DNA from 4 places in the Streptomyces sediminicola genome. Region 4 is predicted to be linked to each of the others. Evidence: riboswitches for the same ligand, from Rfam matches in the RefSeq annotation. Region 4 holds a riboswitch; each other region holds the start of a gene.

Region 1 (5,052 bases), 1.0 Mb from region 4:
CGACCCGGCCGCCCCGCTCGACCTGCCCGCCTGGTGCCACATGACCGGCCACCACTACCTGGGCCCCGTCCCCGGCACCTCCGCGCCGGTCCACGCCCTGCGTCTCACCGCGACCCCCCGGCCCACCCGCCCCGACGCCCCCTGGCACACCGGCCCCCACTGACCGGGCCGGGACGTTTTCCCCGGCCGCACGCGGTTACCCCGACACTGTCCTGCCGCCCGGCCCCGTGACCGACCCGTCCCGGGGCACCGGGGCCGCCCGCCGAGTCCGCAGGACCCGACCGGACCAGACAGGGAGCCGCCATGACCGGCACGAAGGTGTCCGACTACGTCCTGCGACGACTGCGCGACTGGGACGTCGACCACGTCTTCGCCTACGCCGGGGACGGCATCACCGGGCTGCTGGCGGCCTGGGGACGGGCGGACAACCAGCCGAAGTTCGTCCAGGCCCGCCACGAGGAGATGGCCGCCTTCCAGGCGGTGGGCTACACCAAGTTCTCCGGCCGGGTCATTCCGTCTCGGGGGCGTGCGGGGCGGTCGCCGGGGCGTCCACGGTGCGGTCCCGGCCGCCGTCGTGGCCGGAGAGGACCACGGCGAGGATGCCGATCACGACCGCCGCGGCGGCGGCCCGGCCCGCGGCGCGCAGGACCCAGCCCGGCAGGGAGCCGTCCCCGCGCCGGACCGGGGACCCGAGCCGCTCGCCTCGCCTGGCCGGCCGCAGCAGCCGCACCGACAGCAGGACGGCGACGGGCAGTTGCAGCAGCCACAGCACGGTGCGCGGCCATTCGCCGTACCAGACGTTGGTGCCGTACAGGAGGGTGTGCCACACGCTGAGCACGTAGACGACGATGACGAACCGGTGCAGCCGGCGCCAGGTGTTGGGGCCGATGCGGTGCCGGACGTAGAAGAGCAGGCCGAGGGGGATCGCCAGGTAGAGGGCGCCCTGGCCGATGGGGATGGCGACCCGGCCGGTGCCGGAGTCGTACCAGCCGGGGACGAAACTGTCCGCGAACCCGGCCCACAGACGGGCGGCCCATCCCAGCCCGGCCTCGTAGCGGACCAGTTCGGCCGCGAACATCAGGGCGTGCGCGAACATCAGGGCCATCGTGGTCAGGCTGGTGGTGCGGTGCCAGCGCTCCAGGACCTGCCGCGAGACCGGCAGCCGGGCGGGGCGCGGCCCCGACAGCAGCAGGCCGAGCATGACCGTGCCCCACGCCCACAGCAGCCCCGACCAGCCGAACGCCTGGCTGAGCAGGTACATCCAGTAGGTGCGGGCGTCGTCCATGAACGGCATGACCGCGACGGTGGACGAGGTGCCCGCCTCCATCCGCGCCCAGAAGAACGCGAAGACCGCCGCCGTGACCAGCACCGCCGCGCTCGCGTCGGGCACCGCGGCCCGCAGGTCGGCGCGGAGCGTGACGCGCTCGGCGGCCCCCCGGCCGCGGGTCGGCGGGGTGGTCGTGCCGCCCGCTTCGGGCGTCGCGTCTGGAAGCATGCCGTGGCCTCCCGGCACTGGTCACCGATGGGTTGGCGCGGACGAGGTTGCGGTGCACCAGTGTGGCCCAGGAGAACGGTCGCGTTGAGCCCCCTTCCAGCCAGAGGGAGCGCCTGATCTGGTCGGACGCCCCTCCTCCCCCCTCCCGCCACCGCTCCTACCCCTCACATCAGGACAACCCGCGGACACCCCCTGTCGCAGCGTCACGGCGCCTCCTACCCTGAGTGACGCAGTCGGTTCGCGCCGGCCGCCCGCCACGGCGGAGCGGCGGCGTGACGCAAGAGGGAACCCGGTGCGATTCCGGGACTGTCCCGCAGCGGTGAGTGGGAACGGACGCCGTCCGGGCGCACCGGTCCGCCGGCCAGGAATGCCGGCGCGCGGTGGACGCCGCGGCCGGCGCGCGCCCACGAGTCCGAAGACCTGCCACTGCGCCCGTGCCACCGGCACGGGTGGGTGCGGCGACCTCGTGGACTGGGTTGGCGGTACGGACGGCGGCGGCGTCTTCGCGGGGCCGCGTCTCCTCCCGGTCGGTGCGGGGTCAGGAACCGACAGGAGGAGCCGTCCGTGATCACGCGAGTCCGCGCCGGGCGCGACGGGGCACCCCCCGCGCGGGGCGAGCGGGACGGGCCGTGCTGACGCCCGCCGGGCACGAGGCGGCACCGGCACCGCCGCCGGGCACCGGGGTCGTCGGCGTCTGCCACGGCACCCTCGGCGAGCTGTACCAGGGTCCCCTGCGCGCGGGCCCCGACCCGGACATCGCGCTGGTGTCCTTCCCGGTCGGCCTGCGCACGTGGACCACCTTCACCCCCGGTACCGTCCCCCCGGGCCCCTCGCCCCTCGGGGAACGCTCGGCGACCGCGGCGCGGCTCTTCCTGGAGCACTACGGCCGCACCCTGCCGCCGGGCCGCTGGAGCACCCGCTCCGAACTGCGGGTCGGGGTGGGCATGGCCAGTTCGACCGCCGACATCGTGGCGACGCTGCGCTGTCTGTTCCGGCTCTTCGGCCTGCCGTACGACGACGACGTCGTGGTCCGCGTCCTCGCGCGGATCGAGCGCTCCGACAGCGTGTTCCTCGACGAGTTCGCGCTCCACCTGAGCGGCCGCCACCGGGTGGTGCGGCGCCTGGGCACCGGCATCGGCTTCCACACCGCCTACCTCACCGAGCCCGGCACGGTGGACACCGCCGCCGTCACCGGCCTGCTCCTCGCCCACTACCGGCGGCACGGCCCGGAGTACGAACAGTGCCTGGCCGACCTGCTGAAGGGCTTCGCCTCCGGCGACCCCGCCGCCGTCGCCCGCGCCGCCACCACCAGCGCCGCGCTGTCCCAACGCGTCCTGCCCAAGGCGACGTTCGCCCCGCTGCTGGAGCGGCGGGAGCGGTTCGGCGCCGACGGCGTCTTCGTCGCCCACACCGGTTCCCTGGTCGGCTATCTCTTCCGCCGCCGGCCCGACGCCGCCCTGGCACGCGACCTCCGCGCGTTCTTCCGCTCGCTCGGCCACCAGTGCTCATTCGTCCCAGGAGGCTACGGGTGATCCACCCCCACATCGCCGACGCCCTGAAGGTCCCCGACCTGGTCCGGCTCACCGACGGCCTGGTCCTGCTCCGGTTCGAGTCCATGAAGGTCTACTCGGCCCTGGCCGCCGTCCGCCGGCTGCTGGAGCGGGGCACCGTCCGCCCGGGACAGACCCTGATCGACAGTTCCAGCGGCATCTACGCGTACGCCCTCGCGCTCGCCTGCCACCGGTACGGCACGCGTTGCCACATCGTGGCGTCCACCACCGTCGACGCCACCACCCGGGCCCAGTTGGAGATCCTCGGCGCCACTGTCGAGCAGGTCGCCCCGTCCCGCGACCTCGAACTCGACCAGAAGCGGCGGGTACGGCGGGTGAGGGAACTCCTCGCCGAACACCCCGACTGGCACTGGATGCGCCAGTACCACGACGACGTCCACTGCCTCGGCTACCACGAGGTCGCCGACCGGATCGCCGCCGCCTTCCCCGGCCGCGCCCTCACCGTCGTCGGCGGCGTCGGCTCCGGCGCCTCGACCGGCGGCCTCGTCGACCGCCTGCGCGCGAGCGACCCCTCGGTCCGGCTGGTCGGCGTGCAGCCCTTCGGCAGCATCACCTTCGGCAGCCAGGACCACCACGACCCCGAGGCGATCATCGCCGGGATCGGCTCGTCGATCGTCTTCGACAACGTCCGCCACCACCTCTACGACACCCTGCACTGGCTCGACTTCACCCACGCCATGTCCGGCTCGGTCGCCCTGCTGCGCGAACACGCCGTCTTCGCGGGGCTGTCCACCGGCGCCGGCTACCTGGCGGCAACCCACGAGGCCCGCTGCCACCCCGACCGGCTGCACCTGGTGATCGGCGCCGACACCGGACACCGCTACGTGGACCGGGTCTTCGCCCGGCACGCCCAGGCCCTCGACCCGGCGGCGCTCAAACCCGCCGAGGTCACCACCCCCGAGGAGATGACGATGCCCTGGTCGACGATGCCCTGGCGGCGGGCCGCCTGCCCGCCCCGGTGGAAGGAGCCGGCCGCGTGAGCGTCGTCTGCCTGGAATCCCTCACCTTCGGACTCGGCCACCTGGTCCGCGCCGCGGACCGCCTCGGCGAACGGCTCGTGCTGCTCACCCGCGACCCGGCCTGCTACGCCTACGAGTTGGGCCGGCTGGACGCGGACGCCCTGGACGTCGTCGAGACCGACACCTTCGACGTGGAGGGGATGACGGACGTCCTGCGCCGCGTCCCGGACCCGCGCGGGCTGATCAGTTCCACCGACACCTGGACCCTGGCCGGCGCGGAACTCACCACCCGCCTCGGCCTGCCCGGTCTCGACCCCGCCGTACTGCGGCTGACCCGGGACAAGGCGGCCGTCCGCGACCTGCTGCACAGGGCCGGGCTGAGCCGCGGCCGGGCCGTCGAACCCCTCGCCGGCGGACCCGGGCTGCGCGAACTGCTGGTCGAGGAGACCGGCCTGCCCGCGATCCTGAAGGACACGGCCGGCACCGGCAGCCAGAACGTCTGGCTCGTCCGCGACGAGGCCGAACTCGACGCCGCCCTCGCCGCGTCGGCCGGGCGGACGCTGAAGGGACGGCTCTTCGCCGAGCCCTACTTCCCCGGCCCCGTCTACAGCGCCGAGACCCTCACCTGGGCCGGGACCACCCGCCTGCTGGGCGTCTCCAGCCGTCTGATGTCCCCCGAACCGCGCTTCCGGGAGGAGATCACCGCCTTCCCCGTGGCCTTCCCCGAACCCCGGCGGGCCGCGCTCGAGGAGTGGCTCGGCCGGATGCTCGCCGTCCTCGGCTACACCGACCGCTTCGCCCACGTGGAGTTCGTGATGACCACCGGCGGACCCGAGGTGGTGGAGATCAACCCCCGCATCGGAGGCGCCCTGGTCGGCGAGGGCCTGTGCCGCTCCCTCGGCGTCAACGTGTACGAGGCGATGGTCGAGGCCGCCCTCGGCCGCCGCCCCCGCCTGATGGACGCCGACCCGCCGGGCGGCCCCGCCGTCGCCTTCGTCCTCGGCTACCCGGCCGCGCCCGGCGTCCT
Region 2 (5,052 bases), 6.2 Mb from region 4:
AGCCGGGAGCCGCCGGTCGGGGACCCGCGGGGGCGCCGGGAGGGCGGCAGGGCGATGAGCACTCCGCTGTACAAGCTGAAGGCCGAGTTCTTCAAGACGCTCGGTCATCCGGCGCGCATCCGGGTCCTGGAGCTGCTGAGCGAGCGGGAGTACGCGGTGGCGGAGATGCTGCCGGAGGTGGGCATCGAGCCGGCGCACCTGTCGCAGCAGCTCGCGGTGTTGCGGCGGGCCAACCTGGTGGTGTCGCGCAAGGCGGGCTCGACCGTGTACTACTCGCTGACCAGTCCGCACATCGCCGAACTGCTCGCGGTGGCCCGCACCATCCTGTCCGGGGTGCTGGCCGGGCAGGCCGAGTTGCTGGCGGACCTGCGCACGGACACCGGGGCGAAACCGCCGTCCTGACCGCTGCGGGGCATACCGGGCACCGTCGCACCGTAAAATCGTGCTTCCACCAGGCAGTTGAGTGAAGGAGACACGAGGCCGGCATGTTCGACGCGCTGAAGAACCTCAAGGACAAGGACGCCCTGAAGAACCTGAAGGAGAAGGCCGAGGAGGTCGCCGGCACGCACGGCGACAAGATCTCGGACGGACTGGAGAAGGTCGGCGAGTTCGTCGACGGCAAGACCCGCGGCAAGCACAGCGACAAGATCGACACGGCGGTCGACAAGGCGCAGGACTTCGTCGGGAAGCTGGGCGACAAGGACGAGAAGGGCGACAAGGACGGCAAGGACGAGAAGAAGTCCTGACCGGCCGCTCCCCCGTCGCGCCGCTCCCGCTCCCGGGCCCGAGGGCTGTTCGGAGGTCCGGGAGGAGGCGGTGCGGCGGGCGGGGCGTCCGGCGTGCGGGTCGGGTGCGGGCGCGGCCCGCAGGTCCTTCCGGGAGACCTTGCCGACACCGGTCCGCGGGAACTCGGTCACGAACGCGACGCGGTCGGGCACCTCGTACGCGGCCGGCCCCCGTTCGTGGACGAAGCGTGTGATCGCCACCGGCCGGGGCCGTTCGGCGCCGGAGCGCAGGATGACGTAGGCGCAGGTGCGTTCGCCGAGGTGGGGGGCGGGTTCGAGGTGGTCCGGTGGCCGCGCCGGCGACGGCCCCCGCCTGAACGCGGGGCGGACCGCCCCCGCCGGGCGGGGTCGCGGGCCCGGCGGCGAGAGCCGCGGCGCCCGTCCCGGGCGGCGGCGTGCGACCGTCCCGCGACCCGGTGGCGTGGATCCGCCCGGCCGTCGCGGCGTCCCGCCGGGGAACCGTCTGCCGCGCCGGGGCGGGGGCCGCACCGCACCTTCCGCACGACGCCGTGGGGCGGCACCGGTGCCCGGCGGGTGTCCACGCCGCCATCCGCATGGCGGACGTGTCGCCCGCCCAAGGGCGTGGGCGTCTAGGGTGGGCGGTGCAGCTGGTTCGCCCCGTCCGCCAGGCGGGATGCGTCGCAAGAGGGAACCCGGTGGGAATCCGGGACTGCCCCGCAGCGGTGAGCGGGAACGACCGCCGTCATGAGCACTGGGCCGAAGGGCCTGGGAAGCGACGGTCAGTAGGTGTCCTCCTCGGTGACCGAGAAGGACGTGCCCGCGAGTCCGAAGACCTGCCACCTGCCCGAGCGCGCACCCCGCGCGCCCGGACATCCCGGTGACCTCGAGGGCGGGTCGGCGTACACACCAGACGGACGAGCGCGGCGGACCGGCGTGCTGTCGTCCCGTCCGGTCCGTCACCCCTTCGCGCACTCGTCCCGTCGCCGGGACCTCAGGGATCCATCTCGCGAAGGAGATCTCCGTGACCACCGAGTCCGCAGCCGCGGCAGCACGGGCCACCGTGTACGGCTACCCCCGTCAGGGCCCGAACCGGGAACTGAAGAAGGCGGTCGAGGGCTACTGGAAGGGCCGCGTCGGCGCCGACGCCCTCCACGCCACCGCCGCCGCACTGCGCCGCGACAACCGGCGGCGACTCGCCGAGGCCGGCATCCACGAGGTGCCCACCGGCGACTTCTCGTACTACGACCACGTGCTCGACACCACCGTCATGGTCGGTGCCGTGCCGGAACGGCACCGTGCCGCCGTCGCCGCCGACCCGCTGGACGGCTACTTCGCCATGGCCCGCGGCACCCAGGAGGTGGCGCCGCTGGAGATGACCAAGTGGTTCGACACGAACTACCACTACCTGGTGCCCGAACTGGGCCCCGACACCGTGTTCACCGCCGACTCCTCCCGGCAGGTCGCCGAGGTGCGCGAGGCCCTCGCGCAGGGCCTCGCCCCCCGGCCGGTCCTGGTCGGACCGGTCACCTACCTGCTGCTCGCCAAGCCCGCGCCCGGCGTCGCCGAGGGGTTCGACCCGCTCACCCTGCTGGACCGGCTGCTGCCCGTCTACGCCGAGGTGCTGGCCGACCTGCGCGCGGCGGGCGCCGCGTGGGCCCAGCTCGACGAACCCGCCCTGGTCCAGGACCGCACGCCGGCCGAACTGAACGCGGCCGGGCGGGCCTACCGCGACCTCGGCGGACGGGAGGACCGGCCCCGGCTGCTGGTCGCCTCCTACTTCGACCGGCTCGGGGACGCGCTGCCGGTGCTGGCGAAGGCGCCGGTCGAGGGGCTGGCGCTGGACTTCGCCGAGGCCGCCGCGGGCAACCTGGACGATCTCGCCGCCGTGGGCGGGCTGCCGGGCAAGCGGCTCGTCGCGGGCGTCGTCGACGGCCGCAACGTGTGGGTCAACGACCTCGCCCGCTCACTGACCACTCTCGGCACGCTGCTGGGCCTGGCCGGCCGGGTCGACGTCTCCGCCTCCTGCTCCCTGCTGCACGTGCCGCTGGACACCGCCGACGAGCGGGACATCGATCCGCAGATCCTGCGCTGGCTCGCCTTCGCCCGGCAGAAGACCGCCGAGATCGTCACCCTGGCCCGCGGCCTCGCCCACGGCACCGACGCCATCGCCGCCGAACTCGCCGCCAACCGGGCCGACCTGGCCTCCCGCGCCGACTCGCCGATCACCCGGGACCCGGCGGTGCGCGCCCGCGCCGCGGCCGTGACCGACGCCGACGGGCGCCGCTGCCTGCCCTACGCGGAGCGGACCGCCGCCCAGCGCGCCCGCCTCGGCCTGCCGCTGCTGCCGACCACGACGATCGGCTCGTTCCCGCAGACCACGCAGGTGCGGACGGCCCGCGCCGACCTGCGGGCCGGGCGGATCGGCCGGCCCGAGTACGAGGAGCGGATGCGGACCGAGGTGCGGGAGGTCGTCTCGTTCCAGGAGAAGGCCGGTATCGACGTGCTGGTGCACGGCGAACCCGAGCGCAACGACATGGTGCAGTACTTCGCCGAGCGGCTCACCGGCTACCTGGCGACCCGCAACGGCTGGGTCCAGTCGTACGGCACCCGGTACGTGCGCCCGCCGGTGCTGGCCGGTGACATCGCGCGCCCCGCGCCGATGACGGTGACCTGGACGACGTACGCCCAGTCGCTGACCGGCCGTCCCGTCAAGGGCATGCTCACCGGTCCGGTGACGATGCTCGCGTGGTCCTTCGTCAGGGACGACCAGCCGCTCGGCGAGACCGCCCGCCAGGTGGCCCTCGCCCTGCGGGACGAGGTCGCGGACCTGGAGGCGGCCGGGACGTCGGTCATCCAGGTCGACGAGCCCGCGCTGCGCGAGACCCTGCCGCTGCGCGCCGCCGGGCGCCCCGCCTATCTCGCCTGGGCGACGGAGGCGTTCCGGCTGACCACGAGCGGGGTGCGGCCGGACACGCAGATCCACACGCACATGTGCTACGCCGAGTTCGGTGACGTCGTGCGGGCCATCGACGATCTCGACGCGGACGTCATCAGCCTGGAGGCGGCCCGCTCGCACATGCGGGTGGCCCGCGAACTCGCCGCGCACGGCTATCCGCGCGAGGCCGGCCCCGGTGTCTACGACATCCACTCCCCGCGGGTGCCGGACACCGAGGAGGTGGCCGCCCTGCTGCGCACCGGGCTGGCGGCGATCCCCGCCGAGCGGCTGTGGGTCAACCCGGACTGCGGGCTCAAGACCCGGGGCTGGCCGGAGACACGGGTGTCCCTGGAGCATCTGGTGGCCGCCGCCCGGACGGTCCGCGAGGAGCTGACCGGGGGCTGACGCCCCACGGCGGGGGCGCGGCCCGGGACCGCCCGGCGCGGTTCCCGGGCCCGCGCCCGCCCCGCCGGCCGCGCTTCCGTACGGGCCGGAGCTACCGTGACCGGGCGCGCCCCCGGCACCGCCGCGCCGCGGGAGCGCACCGAGGACGACCGGATTCGCCAAGGAGGTCCCCATGTCCGGTGAACACGTCACCGACCGGCCCGAGGTGCCCGCCGCCCGCCGGCCCGCCGGGTACGGCCCCTGCGTGCTGCTCAAGCACGGGGAGATCTTCCTGAAGGGACGCAACCGCCGGCGGTTCACCGAGCGGCTGCAGGACAACCTGCGGATCGCGCTGCGCGGGGTGGGCGGCTCGACGTGGATCAAGACCGCGCAGAACGTCACGGTGCTCGGCGGGCAGGTCCCCCGGGAGGTCCTGGTGGAGCGGGCGCGCAGGGTGGTCGGCTTCAACGCGGTCGAGCCGGCCGTGCGCGTCCCGAGCGACCCCGGCGAGATCACGCGGGCGGCCGTCGACGCCGTGCGCACCGCCCTCGCCCGGCGCCCGGCGGCCACGTTCGCGGTGCGGGTGAAGCGGCGGGACAAGGGGTTCCCGGTGACCTCGTACGGGATGGCCGGGCACCTCGGGGCGCGAGTGCGGGAGGCCGTGCCCGCGCTGCGGGTGGACCTGACGGCACCGGAGCTGACGCTGACGGTGGAGATCGACCGGAAGGAGACGTACCTCTCCTGTGAGCGGCTGCCGGGCCTGAGCGGACTGCCGGTCGGCTCCAGCGGACGCGCGCTGGTCCTGCTCTCCGGCGGCTACGACTCCCCCGTCGCCGCCCACCGCGCCATGCGCCGCGGACTGGCCTGCGACTTCGTCCACTTCAACGGCGCCCCCTACACCAACCCCTCCTCCGTCTACAAGGCCTACGCCCTCGCCCGCGAACTCAACCGCTACCAGCCCCCCGGCGACCTCCACGTCATCGCCCT
Region 3 (5,052 bases), 180 kb from region 4:
GGTGCGGGAGTCGCCGACGGAGTGGATGTTCCCCAACGTCGACCTCACCCTCCACTTCCACCGCGCGCCGCGCGGCGGCTGGACCGGCCTGGACACCACGGTCGTCTTCGGGCCGACCGGCCAGGGCATCACCAGTACCGTCCTGCACGACGTCGACGGCCCGGTCGGGCACGCGCAGCAGATACTGACCGTCCGCCCGCAGCCCTGAGCGGAGCCGGGTGAGGCGAAAGCCTTTACGGAATTCCGCGACGTATTCCGACGCCGAACGCGGGCAGGGGAATCCGGCGGAAATGCGGGGCGCCGGGCAGGAACAACGCCGGGGCATTTCCCGGACGACGGGCGGAGCGGGCCCACCGGACGATCGCCGGTGGGCCCGCTCCGTTCCTCGCTCGGTCTGTCCGCGTTCACCAGCGGTACCAGCGCCCCCGGCGACCGCCGCTGCCCGCCGGGCGCACGAGGAAGCCCAGCAGCCACACCACGAGGACGATGACGGCGATCCACCACAACGCCTTGAGGGCGAAACCCGCACCGAAAAGAATCAGGGCCAGCAGAAGAACGAGAAGCAAGGGAACCATCTTTTATCCACCTCCGCTCCTTCGAGTGCCCGCACTTCGCGCCCATACGCCGGGAAATCACGGGACAAGGATCAGACGGCCCTTCACCTCACCGTCTTCCAGCCGCCGGTGGGCCCGTGCCGTCATCGACAGCGGCAGGCGGTCGGCGACGCGCGGGCGCCAGGGCGTCCCGCGCAGCAGGCGCACCACCTGCCGGGCGGCGCGGGCGAGGTCGTCGGTGGTGGCGTTGCTGAGGGCGAAGCCCACGATGCTCGCGTCCTTGGTGTAGAGCCGGCCGAGCGGCAACGGGGCCGCGGCGCCGCCCAGTCCGACCATGGCGACGAGCCGGCCGCGGGGCGCGAGCAGGTCGACGGCGTCGGCCGGGTCGGCCCGGCCGGAGGTGTCGAGGTGGACGTCGCAGCCGTCGGGCAGGGCCGCGCGCAGCCGTTCGCCCAGGCCGGGGGCGCGGTGGTCGAGGACCTCGGCGGCGCCGAGGGCGCGTACCGCGGCGGCGTCCTCGGCGCGTGCGGTGGCGATCACCCGGGCGCCGGCCGAGGCGGCGAGGGCCACGGCGGCGCCGCCGACGTTGCCGGCCCCGCCGCCGACGTACACGGTCTCCCCCGCCGTCAGCCGCCCGTGCCGGAAGAGCGCCAGCCAGGCCGACGCGGCCGGGTGGGCCGCCGCCACCAGGTGCTCGGGGTCGAGGTCGGGCGGTGCGGCGTAGAGCCGGTCGGCGGGGACCGTGGCGTACTCGGCGCAGGCGCCCTGCCGGCCGGCGTGGCCCAGGCTGTTGCACCACACCCGGTCCCCCGGCCGGAAGCCCACCGCGCCGCTCCCGGTGGCGGCCACCTCGCCGACGAGGTCGCGGCCGACGACGAACGGGAACGGCAGCGGGGTCGGGTAGGCCCCGGAGCGTACGAAGGTGTCCACGGGGTCGACGGCCACGGCCCGGACGCGGACCAGCACGTCGGTGGGCCCGACGGGCGGGACGGGCAGCGGCCCGTGACGGATGCCCTCCGCCGGGCCGACGGAGTCGATGTACGCGGCCCGCATCTGGGCGGGCACGGTTTCGGCCATGCTTCCTCCTCCGACGCCCCGCCCTCGCGGTCCACGCTCTCACGTACCCACCGGCGACGGCTCGCCTCCGTCCGCCGACCACGCCGATCCGGCCCCCGCGGCTGAGGGCTCGTGCGCTGTGCCCGCCGCCCCGGCGGCCGGCGGTGCGGGCCGAGCACCGCGCGGACGAGGGCGGTGTCGCCCGGTCCGCCCCTCCCGCCTCCGCCGCCGCTCCCGCCCGGCCCCGGAAGACGGTCGGCAGGCGGGGCGGCGGGTTCCCGGCCGGGAGCGGGAAATCGCGGTCCCGGCGCCTCGCCGTCACCTGAGGGAACGTAGGATCGTCGGGTCATCGCCGCGACGGGAGACAGGAAGCCGGTGTGAATCCGGCACGGTCCCGCCACTGTGACCGGGGAGTGCAACCCTTCGACATGCCACTGCGCGCCGCGCGGGAAGGCGGGGGGAACGTCGATCCGGGAGTCAGGACACTGGCCTGTCGCGGGCCCGTTCCGAGGAGCGCGGACTCCCCAGGAGGCTTCACGTGTATTCCGGCATGCCCCCTTCCCTGCGACCGCCGTCCCCCGCCAGGCGGCGCCGCCCGGCCCGCGCCGCCGGCGCACTCGCCCTGGCGGCCGTCCTGCTCACCGCGGGCTGCGGCACCTCCCCCGGCACCGGCGGGGACGCGAAGGCCACGGCGTCCGCTCCGGCGGGCTTCCCCGTGACCGTCGACAACTGCGGTGTCACGACCACGTACGACAGACCGCCGTCCCGCGCGGTCACCATCCACCAGCACCCGGCGGAACTGATGCTCTCCCTCGGGCTGAAGGACCGGATGGTGGGCACCGCCTTCCCCGACTCCGCCGTCCTGCCCGAACTGCGGGAGGACTTCGCGTCCGTCCCCGAACTGGCCAAGCGGGAGCCGTCCTTCGAGGCGATCCTGGAGGCGGAGCCCGACTTCGTCTACGGCGGTTACGGCAGCGCGTTCGCGGAGAAGGAGGGCCGCTCCCGCACGGCGTTCGCCGACGCCGGGATCGACACCCACCTCAATCGCGAGTACTGCGGCCGGGACAAGGTGACGATGGAGGACACCTACGAGGAGATCCGCACCATCGGCCGGATCTTCGGGGTGTCCGAACGCGCCGACCGTCTCGTCGCCGGCCTCCGCGCCCGCGTGGACGAGGCCGCCGCCGCGGTCCGGGACGCGCCCACCGTGCCCGTCTTCGTCTACGACAGCGGCGACAAGAGCGCCTTCACCGCCGGCGGCAAGGGCCTCGGCACCGACCTGATCCGGCTGGCCGGCGGGAAGAACGTCTTCTCCGACCTGGACGAGGTCTTCGGCGACGTCTCCTGGGAACAGGTGGTCGAGCGCCGGCCCGAGGTCATCGCCATCTACGACTACGCCGGTGCCGGCAGCGTCGAGCAGAAGAAGGAGTTCCTGCTGTCGCAGCCCGCGCTCGCGGACGTGCCCGCGGTGCGCGAGAAGCGGTTCGTGGTCCTGCCGCTGACCGCGACGCTCGTCGGGGTCCGCTCCGCGCACCTGGTCGAGGACCTGGCCCGCGGGCTGCACCCCGCGAGCTTCCGGTGACGGCTCCCGCCCCGCGGACCCCCACCACGGCCCCCGGGCCCGTCCGGCACCCCGGCCGGACGGGCCTGGCCGCGACGGTGGCGGTCCTCGTCGTGCTGCTGCTGGCCTCCCTGACGGCGGGGCTGGCGATCGGCTCGGTGCGGGTGCCGCCCGGCCAGGTCTGGGGCATCGTGACGCACGCGCTGGGCGCCGACTGGGGGGCGCCCGACTGGACGCGGGCCCGGGAGACGATCGTCCTCGACGTCCGGGCGCCGCGCGTGGTCCTCGGGGCCGTGACCGGCGCCGGGCTCGCGGTGGTGGGCACCGCCCTCCAGGCGCTGGTGCGCAATCCGCTGGCCGAGCCGTACCTGCTGGGCGTCTCCTCCGGGGCGTCGCTCGGGGCGGTCTCGGTGATCGTGTTCGGGATCTCCGTCTTCGGTGCGGCGTCACTGCCGGTCTCGGCGTTCGCCGGCGCCCTGGGCGCGCTGGTCCTCGTCTACGCGACCGCCCGCACCGGCGGACGCATCACCTCCGTACGGCTGGTGCTCTCCGGAGTGGCGATCGCCGCGGTGCTCACCGCGGTCCTGAACCTGCTGCTGCTCACCTCCGGCCGGGGCAACGAGGCCCGCGCCGTGCTCGCCTGGACCCTCGGCGGTCTCGGCGGCGTCGACTGGGGCACCCTCGCCCTGCCGAGCGCGGCCCTGCTGGTGGGGGTCGGCGTCCTCATGACGCAGGCCCGCAGCCTCAACCTGCTGCTGGCCGGCGAGGAGGCCGCCACGACCATGGGCCTGGACGTGGCGCGGTTCCGGGCCCGGATGTTCGTGCTGCTCTCCCTGGTGACGGGCGTGCTGGTGGCCGCGGCCGGGCCGATCGGCTTCGTCGGCCTGATGCTGCCGCACGTGGTCCGGCTGCTGGTCGGCGGCGACCACCGCCGGGTACTGCCGACGGCCGCGCTCGGCGGCGCGGTCTTCCTCGTGTGGGCCGACATCGCCGCCCGCACGATCGCCGCGCCGATGGAGATCCCGGTCGGTGTGCTCACGGCGCTGTGCGGGGGCCCCTTCTTCCTGTGGCTGCTGCGCCGGGACGCCCGGCGGCACCGGGAAGGGGGTGCCGGGTGAGCGCCGCCGACCTCCGCGTCGAGGGCGTCACCCTCACCGCGGGCGCCCGCCGCCTGGTGGAGGACGTGTCCCTGACCGCCCGGCCGGGCGAGACCGTCGGCCTGGTCGGGCCCAACGGCAGCGGCAAGTCCAGTCTGCTGCGCGCCGTCTACCGGGTGCTGCGCCCCGGGGCGGGCCGGGTCCGCGTGGACGGCGCCGACGTGTGGTCCCTGACGGTGCGCCGGCTGGCCCGCACGGTGGCGGCGGTGGTCCAGGAGGGCGGCGCCGACTTCGACCTGACGGTGCGCGAGGTCGTCGCCATGGGCCGCACCCCGCACCAGCGGCTGCTGGCCGGGGACACCGCCGAGGACACCGCGTTCGTCGACCGGGCGCTCACGGCGGTGGACGGTGCCGCGCTGGCCGGCCGGTCCTTCGACCGGCTCTCCGGCGGGGAGCGGCAACGCGTCCTGATCGCCCGCGCGCTCGCCCAGCAGCCCTCCCTGCTCGTGCTGGACGAGCCGACCAACCACCTGGACATCCGGCACCAGCTCGACGTCCTCGACACGCTGCGCCGGCTCTCCGCCACGGTCCTCGTCGCCCTGCACGACCTCAACCTGGCCGCGTACTACTGCGACCGCCTCTACGTCCTGCGGGACGGCGAGGTCACCGCCTCCGGCCCGCCCGCCGACGTCCTCACCCCGCGGCTGCTGGCGGAGGTGTACGGCGTGACGGCGGAGGTCGCGGTCCACCCCCGCACGGGGGCGCCCCGGGTGACGTTCCTCCC
Region 4 (5,052 bases):
GTGAGCGACTGGGCGAGTTCGCGTGGCTGGGGTACGACCACTGGTTCCGGCTCTTCCTCCGGCTTCCGCACCAGCGGCGACTGCGGCTGCCCGAGTTCACCGGGTCGGCGTGGTGGCAGCCGTATCTGGCGATCCCCGAGGAGGAGCGCCCGCACTGCGCCAACTACACGGTCGCCGGCTTCCGGGCCCAGGCGGCGGAGATGGACATCGACTTCGTGGTGCACCACGGGCCGACCGGAGAGATCGAGGGGCGGGCGGCGATCTGGGCCTGCGCCGCCCGGCCGGGGGACGCGCTGGCCGTGCTGGACCAGGGGGTCCTCTTCGACTGCCCGCCCGACGCGTCCGAGGTGGTCGTCGTGGCCGACGAGACGGGGCTGCCCGCCACCGCCGGCATCCTGCGCTCCCTGCCCCGCGAGACCGTGGGCCGCGTGATCCAGGAGGTCCCCACCGAGGGTGACCGGCGTCCGCTGGGCGGGCCGGACGGGGTCGCCGTGTCCTGGATCGTGCGGGAGGACCGGCGTTCCGTGCCCGGGGCCGCCGCTCTCGGGGCGCTGCGCCGGCTCACCACCGCCGACGCGGCCGGGTACGCCTTCGTCGTCGGCGAGTCGACCCTCGCCACGGAGGGCCGCCGCCACCTGCACCGGCTCGGTCTGCCGAAGGACCGCATCACCTTCTCGGGCTTCTGGCGCCACGAGGCGACCGCTCGGGCCGCCTGATCCCCGGCCTCCCTCACGTGCCGTCCTCCGCGCGGGCCGTGTCGTGCGGCGCGGTCAGGCAGCAGTCGCCGCAGGGGCGTCCCGCCGGGGCCCGGTAGTAGAGGCAGCAACTCCGGCGGCGGAAGGCGAGGTTCGCCCCGGCGAGCCGGCCCGTGCCGGTGAGCGGCGGCCTGCCGAGCAGGTCGGCCGTGAGGGCGGCGAGCACGCCACGGAGGCCGGGATGGGCGGCGAGCAGGGCGCGGGCCGCCTCGGCGAGCGCGGAGGCGGCGTTGCCGTCGAGCAGGCGGTGCGCGATGCGCGGGTGCGGCCCGGCGGCGAAGGCCCGGAGGTGGGCGTGGACTTGGCCGGCGAGCGCGCCGGCGGGGTCCGGGAGGGCGGCGGCGTGCCAGCCGGCGGCGCGGGGCAGGCGCAGCGCGGGCCCGTCGTCGGCGCGTTGCAGTGCGGTGAGGTCCGGGACGATGCCGTGGACCACGGTGCAGGCCAGGGCGGGCGACCACAGCCGGGCGACGTGTCCGAGGTGGGCGATGGAGAGGCCGACGCGGGGTTCCGGGGCGCGGTGGCGCTCGGCGACCGCGCGGGCCAGGTCGGCGAAGCCACGGGCGTAGGCGGCGCCCACGGGGTGCCAGCCCTCGGCGGGGCCGCCCACGGTGAGGGCGAAGAAGCCGCCGTACCGGGCGACGTCGGCCAGGGCGGCGGTCACGCTCGCCTCGTCGGCGCGGGCGGCGGCGGGCGGGGACGCGGACACGGCGCGGCCTCAACGGGCCGCGCGGCGCGGCGGCGTGAAGGCGTACAGGTCGAGGATCTCGGGGCGGTCCGCGATGCCGGGGCCGCCCGCGCGTATCCAGGCGAGGACGTCCTCGGTGGCGTACGGGTCGTTGACCAGGCCCAGCCAGACGGGGCGGGCGCCGGCCGCGCGGCCGGCGGCGGAGGGCTGGACCACGATGACGTTGGCCTGGTCGCAGACGTCCAGGCAGGTGGAGACGCGGACGGGGACCTCCGCGCGCAGGCGTGCGGTCTGTGCGGCGTGGTCGCCGCTCACCTTGGGCGTGCCGCAGCAGCAGTCCCGGCAGACGACGACCCGGCAGGGCGGGGCGCCGTAGGCGGTGGAGGGGGTCGTGCGGGAGGCGGAGTGGGCGGCGGGGGCCGCCTCGCCGGGTGACGCGGGCATGGCGCATCGGTCCTCTCCCCGGGGAGATCCGCCCCGGCGTCCGTGGAGGGGCGACCGCGTGAGTCTCCTGGCTCTCGGGTCGATGCTCGCCCCGGCCTTCCCGCCCGCGGGTGTGCGGGCCGTGGCCTCGAACGGGGTCCGCTCGCCGATCACAGTGGCGGGACCGCGCCGGATTTCCACCGGCTTCCTCGGTTCGCCGTCGCCTTGTCGCGGGCCATCCTCGCATCCGGTACGGCTCCGCGTCATCCGGATGGGCGAGCCGTACCGGCGGGACGGGACGGGCCGAGCACGGCGGGACCGTGGTCCGGCGTGGCTTCCGGCCCGGGGTGCCCTACCCGAACCCGCGCCCGGTTCCTTCCGCACACCGGCCCGCGGTGGTTCCCGGCCCGGCGCCCCTCGGGGCGCACGCCCGGACCGGCACGGCGCGGCAGACCAACCTCGGGGCGCACGCCCGGACCCCGCCCGGTTCCCGGCCCGGCACGGAAGTCCGGCCCTGGGGACGCACGCCCGGCCCGGTGCACGCGCCCCGCGCCACCCCACCCCGCCCCGCCCCGCCCCGCCCCGGGCACCCTCCCGACCGTCCCGGGGCTCACATCCCACGCCGGGGCGGGCTCGGGGAGGGAGCCCGTGCGGCACGGCGGTCAGGACCATGCCGCACGGGCGGTTCAGCGGGCCCGTGTGTTCCGCGGCGGGCCCGGTCCCGCTCAGGTGGCCGGACCGCCCCGCGTGGTGATCCGGGTGACGGCTTCGAGCGTCAGGGCACGGTCGTGCGGTTCCCGGTCCAGGGCCCGGTGCAGGGTCAGCCCCTCGATGAGGGCGTCGAGTTGGCGGGCCGTGTCCGGGTCGAAGTGCGCTTCCAGGCGGACCCGGCTGTGCCGCATCCAGGTGTGGGTGAGTTCGCGGTAGGAGGGGGAGCGGGCCGCGAGGGTGTACAGCTCCTGGGTGAGGACGAGGTCGCGCCTGCTGCCCTCCGACAGGGCGTGCACGAGGTCGGCCACCGCCTCGCGGGCATGGTCCTGGTCGGCGACGCCGTCGAGGTGGGCGTCGAAGACGGCGACGATGTGGTCGATGAACCTGCCGAACGCCTCCCGCAGCAACCGGTCCATGCCGTTGAAGTGGTACGTCATGGACCCCAGCGGCACCTGGGCGCGCTGGGCGATCCTCCGGTGGGAGACCCGCGCGATGCCCTCCTCGGCGATGAGGTCGAGGGTGGCGGCGATGATGCGTTCGCGGCGCTGGGGGTCGGTGTGTCCGGTGGCCACGGCAGCGGGCTCACAGGGTCCGGACGGTGCGGGCCGGGTTGCCGACGGCGACGACACCGGGCGGCACGTCCTTGGTGACGACCGCTCCGGCGCCCACGACGGAGTCGTCGCCGATGGTGACGCCGGGCAGCACGATGGCGCCGCCCCCGATCCACACGTTGTCGCCGATGACGATGGGCCGGGCGGCCTCCAGTTTGTCCCTGCGCGGCCCCGGCTCCAACGGATGGGTCGGTGTGAGCAGTTGGACGTTGGGCCCGATCTGGCAGTCCTCACCGATGGTGATGGCGGCGACGTCCAGCGCAGTCAACTGGTAGTTGACGAAGGTGCGGGCACCGATGCTGATGTGGGTGCCGTAGTCGACGTACAGGGGCGGCCGGACCTGGGCCTCCTCCCCCAGCGAGCCGAGGAGTTCGGCGAGCAGCGGCCGGGCGGCGTCCGCGTCCTCGGCGAAGGCGGCCTGGTAGCGGGCGGCCAGCCGTACCGCCCGCTGCTGCATGCGGGCGATCTCGGGGTCGTCGGCGAGGTAGAGGTCGCCCGCACGCATGCGTTCGAGCTGGGTGCGCGGGTCCCCGGCGAAGTGGTCCGTCGGCATGCGTACGACCGTACACCCGGGAGTGTACGTACGTACCCTCGCCGCGCGAGTCGTCCGCCGTGGGCTTTCCGGCCGACCCGCCCCGCTCCCCCCGTCATGGCCCCGGCCCGCCCCACCCGCGCCCGCCCTCACTCCCCTGACCTCACGACCCTGACCTCACGGCCGCCGGGTGCGCAGCACCCCCGCCAGGGACACGACCAGGAGCCCGGCGAGGGGCACCACGAGCAGCCCGGCCCGGAGGCTGGTGGCGTCGGCGACCAGGCCGACCAGCGGCGGCGGCAGCAGGAAGCCCAGGCGCATCAGCCAGGAGACGAGGGTCAGCCCCGATCCGGGCTTGAGGCCGGGCAGCGAGTCGGCCTCGTGCATGGCGGCGGGGACGAGGGTGGCGACGCCGAATCCGGCGGCGGCGAAACCGAGGACCGTCCCCGGGACCGTCGGCACGGCGAGCGCGAGGCCCATGCCGACGGCGACGATGAGGCCGCCGGAGCGGGCCACGGCGCGCTGCCCGAACCGGTCGACGAGTCGGTCGCCCATCAGGCGGCCCACGAACTGGGCGCCGACCAGGGCGATGTAGCCGGAGGCGGCCACGGCCGCGGTCGACCGCAGGGAGTCGGAGAGGTAGAGGGCGGCCCAGGAGTTGCCGGCGTCCTCGACGACGGTGCCCGCGGTGGCGATGAGGACCAGGGCGGTCAGCACCCAGGCGACCCGACGGCCCGGCGACGCGCCCCCCTCGGCGGGGCGGGCGTCACCGCCGGGGGTCTCTTCCCCGTCGGCCCCGGTCTCCGGACCGGGGAGGCAGAAGCGCAGGGCGACGCAGGCCGCGGCCACGCACAGCAGGCCCGAGACGACGAGATGGGGGCCGCGGGCCAGTCCGAGGGCGATCGCCGCGGCGGCCATCGCACCGCCGGTGACGGCGCCGACCGACCAGATCGCGTGGAAGGAGTTGATGACGGAGCGTCCGTAGCGGCGCTGGACGCGCAGGCCGTGGGCGTTCTGCGCGACGTCGGTGACGGCGTCCATCGCCCCGGCGAGGAACAGGGCCGCGGCGAACACCGCGACCGAACCGGAGAGTCCGGCCGCGAGGATGCCGACGGCGGTGAACAGCGTGCCCGCGACGGCCACCCGCGCCGAGCCGAACCGGCGGACGAGGACGCCGGCCGCCGGCCCGGCGACGATGGCGCCGGTCGGGAACGCCGCGACGGCCAGCCCGTAGGCCGCGTTGCCGATGCCGAGGTCCGCCTTGATCTGCGGATACCTCGGCAGCAGGTTGGCGAACAGCGCCCCGTTGGTGAAGAACAGCACGGCCACGGCCAC

What was found. Region 4 has a riboswitch for cobalamin ahead of VM636_RS02140 ((2Fe-2S) ferredoxin domain-containing protein). Riboswitches for the same ligand answer to the same signal wherever they lie in the genome.
Region 1: another riboswitch for cobalamin. It lies ahead of VM636_RS06340 (hypothetical protein); the one in region 4 lies ahead of VM636_RS02140 ((2Fe-2S) ferredoxin domain-containing protein).
Region 2: another riboswitch for cobalamin. It lies ahead of metE (5-methyltetrahydropteroyltriglutamate--homocysteine S-methyltransferase); the one in region 4 lies ahead of VM636_RS02140 ((2Fe-2S) ferredoxin domain-containing protein).
Region 3: another riboswitch for cobalamin. It lies ahead of VM636_RS01330 (ABC transporter substrate-binding protein); the one in region 4 lies ahead of VM636_RS02140 ((2Fe-2S) ferredoxin domain-containing protein).

What each region holds. Positions count from the first base shown of each region.
Region 1 covers NZ_CP144555.1:1,502,480-1,507,531, forward strand. Annotated here, with positions in the region: gene VM636_RS06325 (sulfurtransferase TusA family protein) at 1-163, shown strand, start outside; partial or broken gene VM636_RS06330 (thiamine pyrophosphate-binding protein) at 304-510, shown strand; gene VM636_RS06335 (ferric reductase-like transmembrane domain-containing protein) at 509-1,495, opposite strand; cobalamin riboswitch at 1,775-1,917, shown strand; gene VM636_RS06340 (hypothetical protein) at 2,125-3,027, shown strand; gene VM636_RS06345 (cysteine synthase family protein) at 3,024-4,046, shown strand; gene VM636_RS06350 (ATP-grasp domain-containing protein) at 4,043-5,052, shown strand, end outside.
Region 2 covers NZ_CP144555.1:6,627,990-6,633,041, reverse strand. Annotated here, with positions in the region: gene VM636_RS29210 (metalloregulator ArsR/SmtB family transcription factor) at 55-402, shown strand; gene VM636_RS29205 (antitoxin) at 486-746, shown strand; partial or broken gene entE (2,3-dihydroxybenzoate-AMP ligase) at 858-1,061, opposite strand; cobalamin riboswitch at 1,395-1,585, shown strand; gene metE (5-methyltetrahydropteroyltriglutamate--homocysteine S-methyltransferase) at 1,768-4,086, shown strand; gene thiI (tRNA uracil 4-sulfurtransferase ThiI) at 4,259-5,052, shown strand, end outside.
Region 3 covers NZ_CP144555.1:277,739-282,790, forward strand. Annotated here, with positions in the region: gene VM636_RS01315 (thioesterase family protein) at 1-208, shown strand, start outside; gene VM636_RS01320 (hypothetical protein) at 405-575, opposite strand; gene VM636_RS01325 (zinc-binding dehydrogenase) at 633-1,631, opposite strand; cobalamin riboswitch at 1,928-2,119, shown strand; gene VM636_RS01330 (ABC transporter substrate-binding protein) at 2,161-3,192, shown strand; gene VM636_RS01335 (iron ABC transporter permease) at 3,189-4,289, shown strand; gene VM636_RS01340 (ABC transporter ATP-binding protein) at 4,286-5,052, shown strand, end outside.
Region 4 covers NZ_CP144555.1:462,528-467,579, forward strand. Annotated here, with positions in the region: gene VM636_RS02130 (siderophore-interacting protein) at 1-716, shown strand, start outside; gene VM636_RS02135 ((2Fe-2S)-binding protein) at 730-1,461, opposite strand; gene VM636_RS02140 ((2Fe-2S) ferredoxin domain-containing protein) at 1,471-1,884, opposite strand; cobalamin riboswitch at 1,945-2,074, opposite strand; gene VM636_RS02145 (TetR family transcriptional regulator) at 2,589-3,146, opposite strand; gene VM636_RS02150 (sugar O-acetyltransferase) at 3,157-3,738, opposite strand; gene VM636_RS02155 (MFS transporter) at 3,895-5,052, opposite strand, start outside.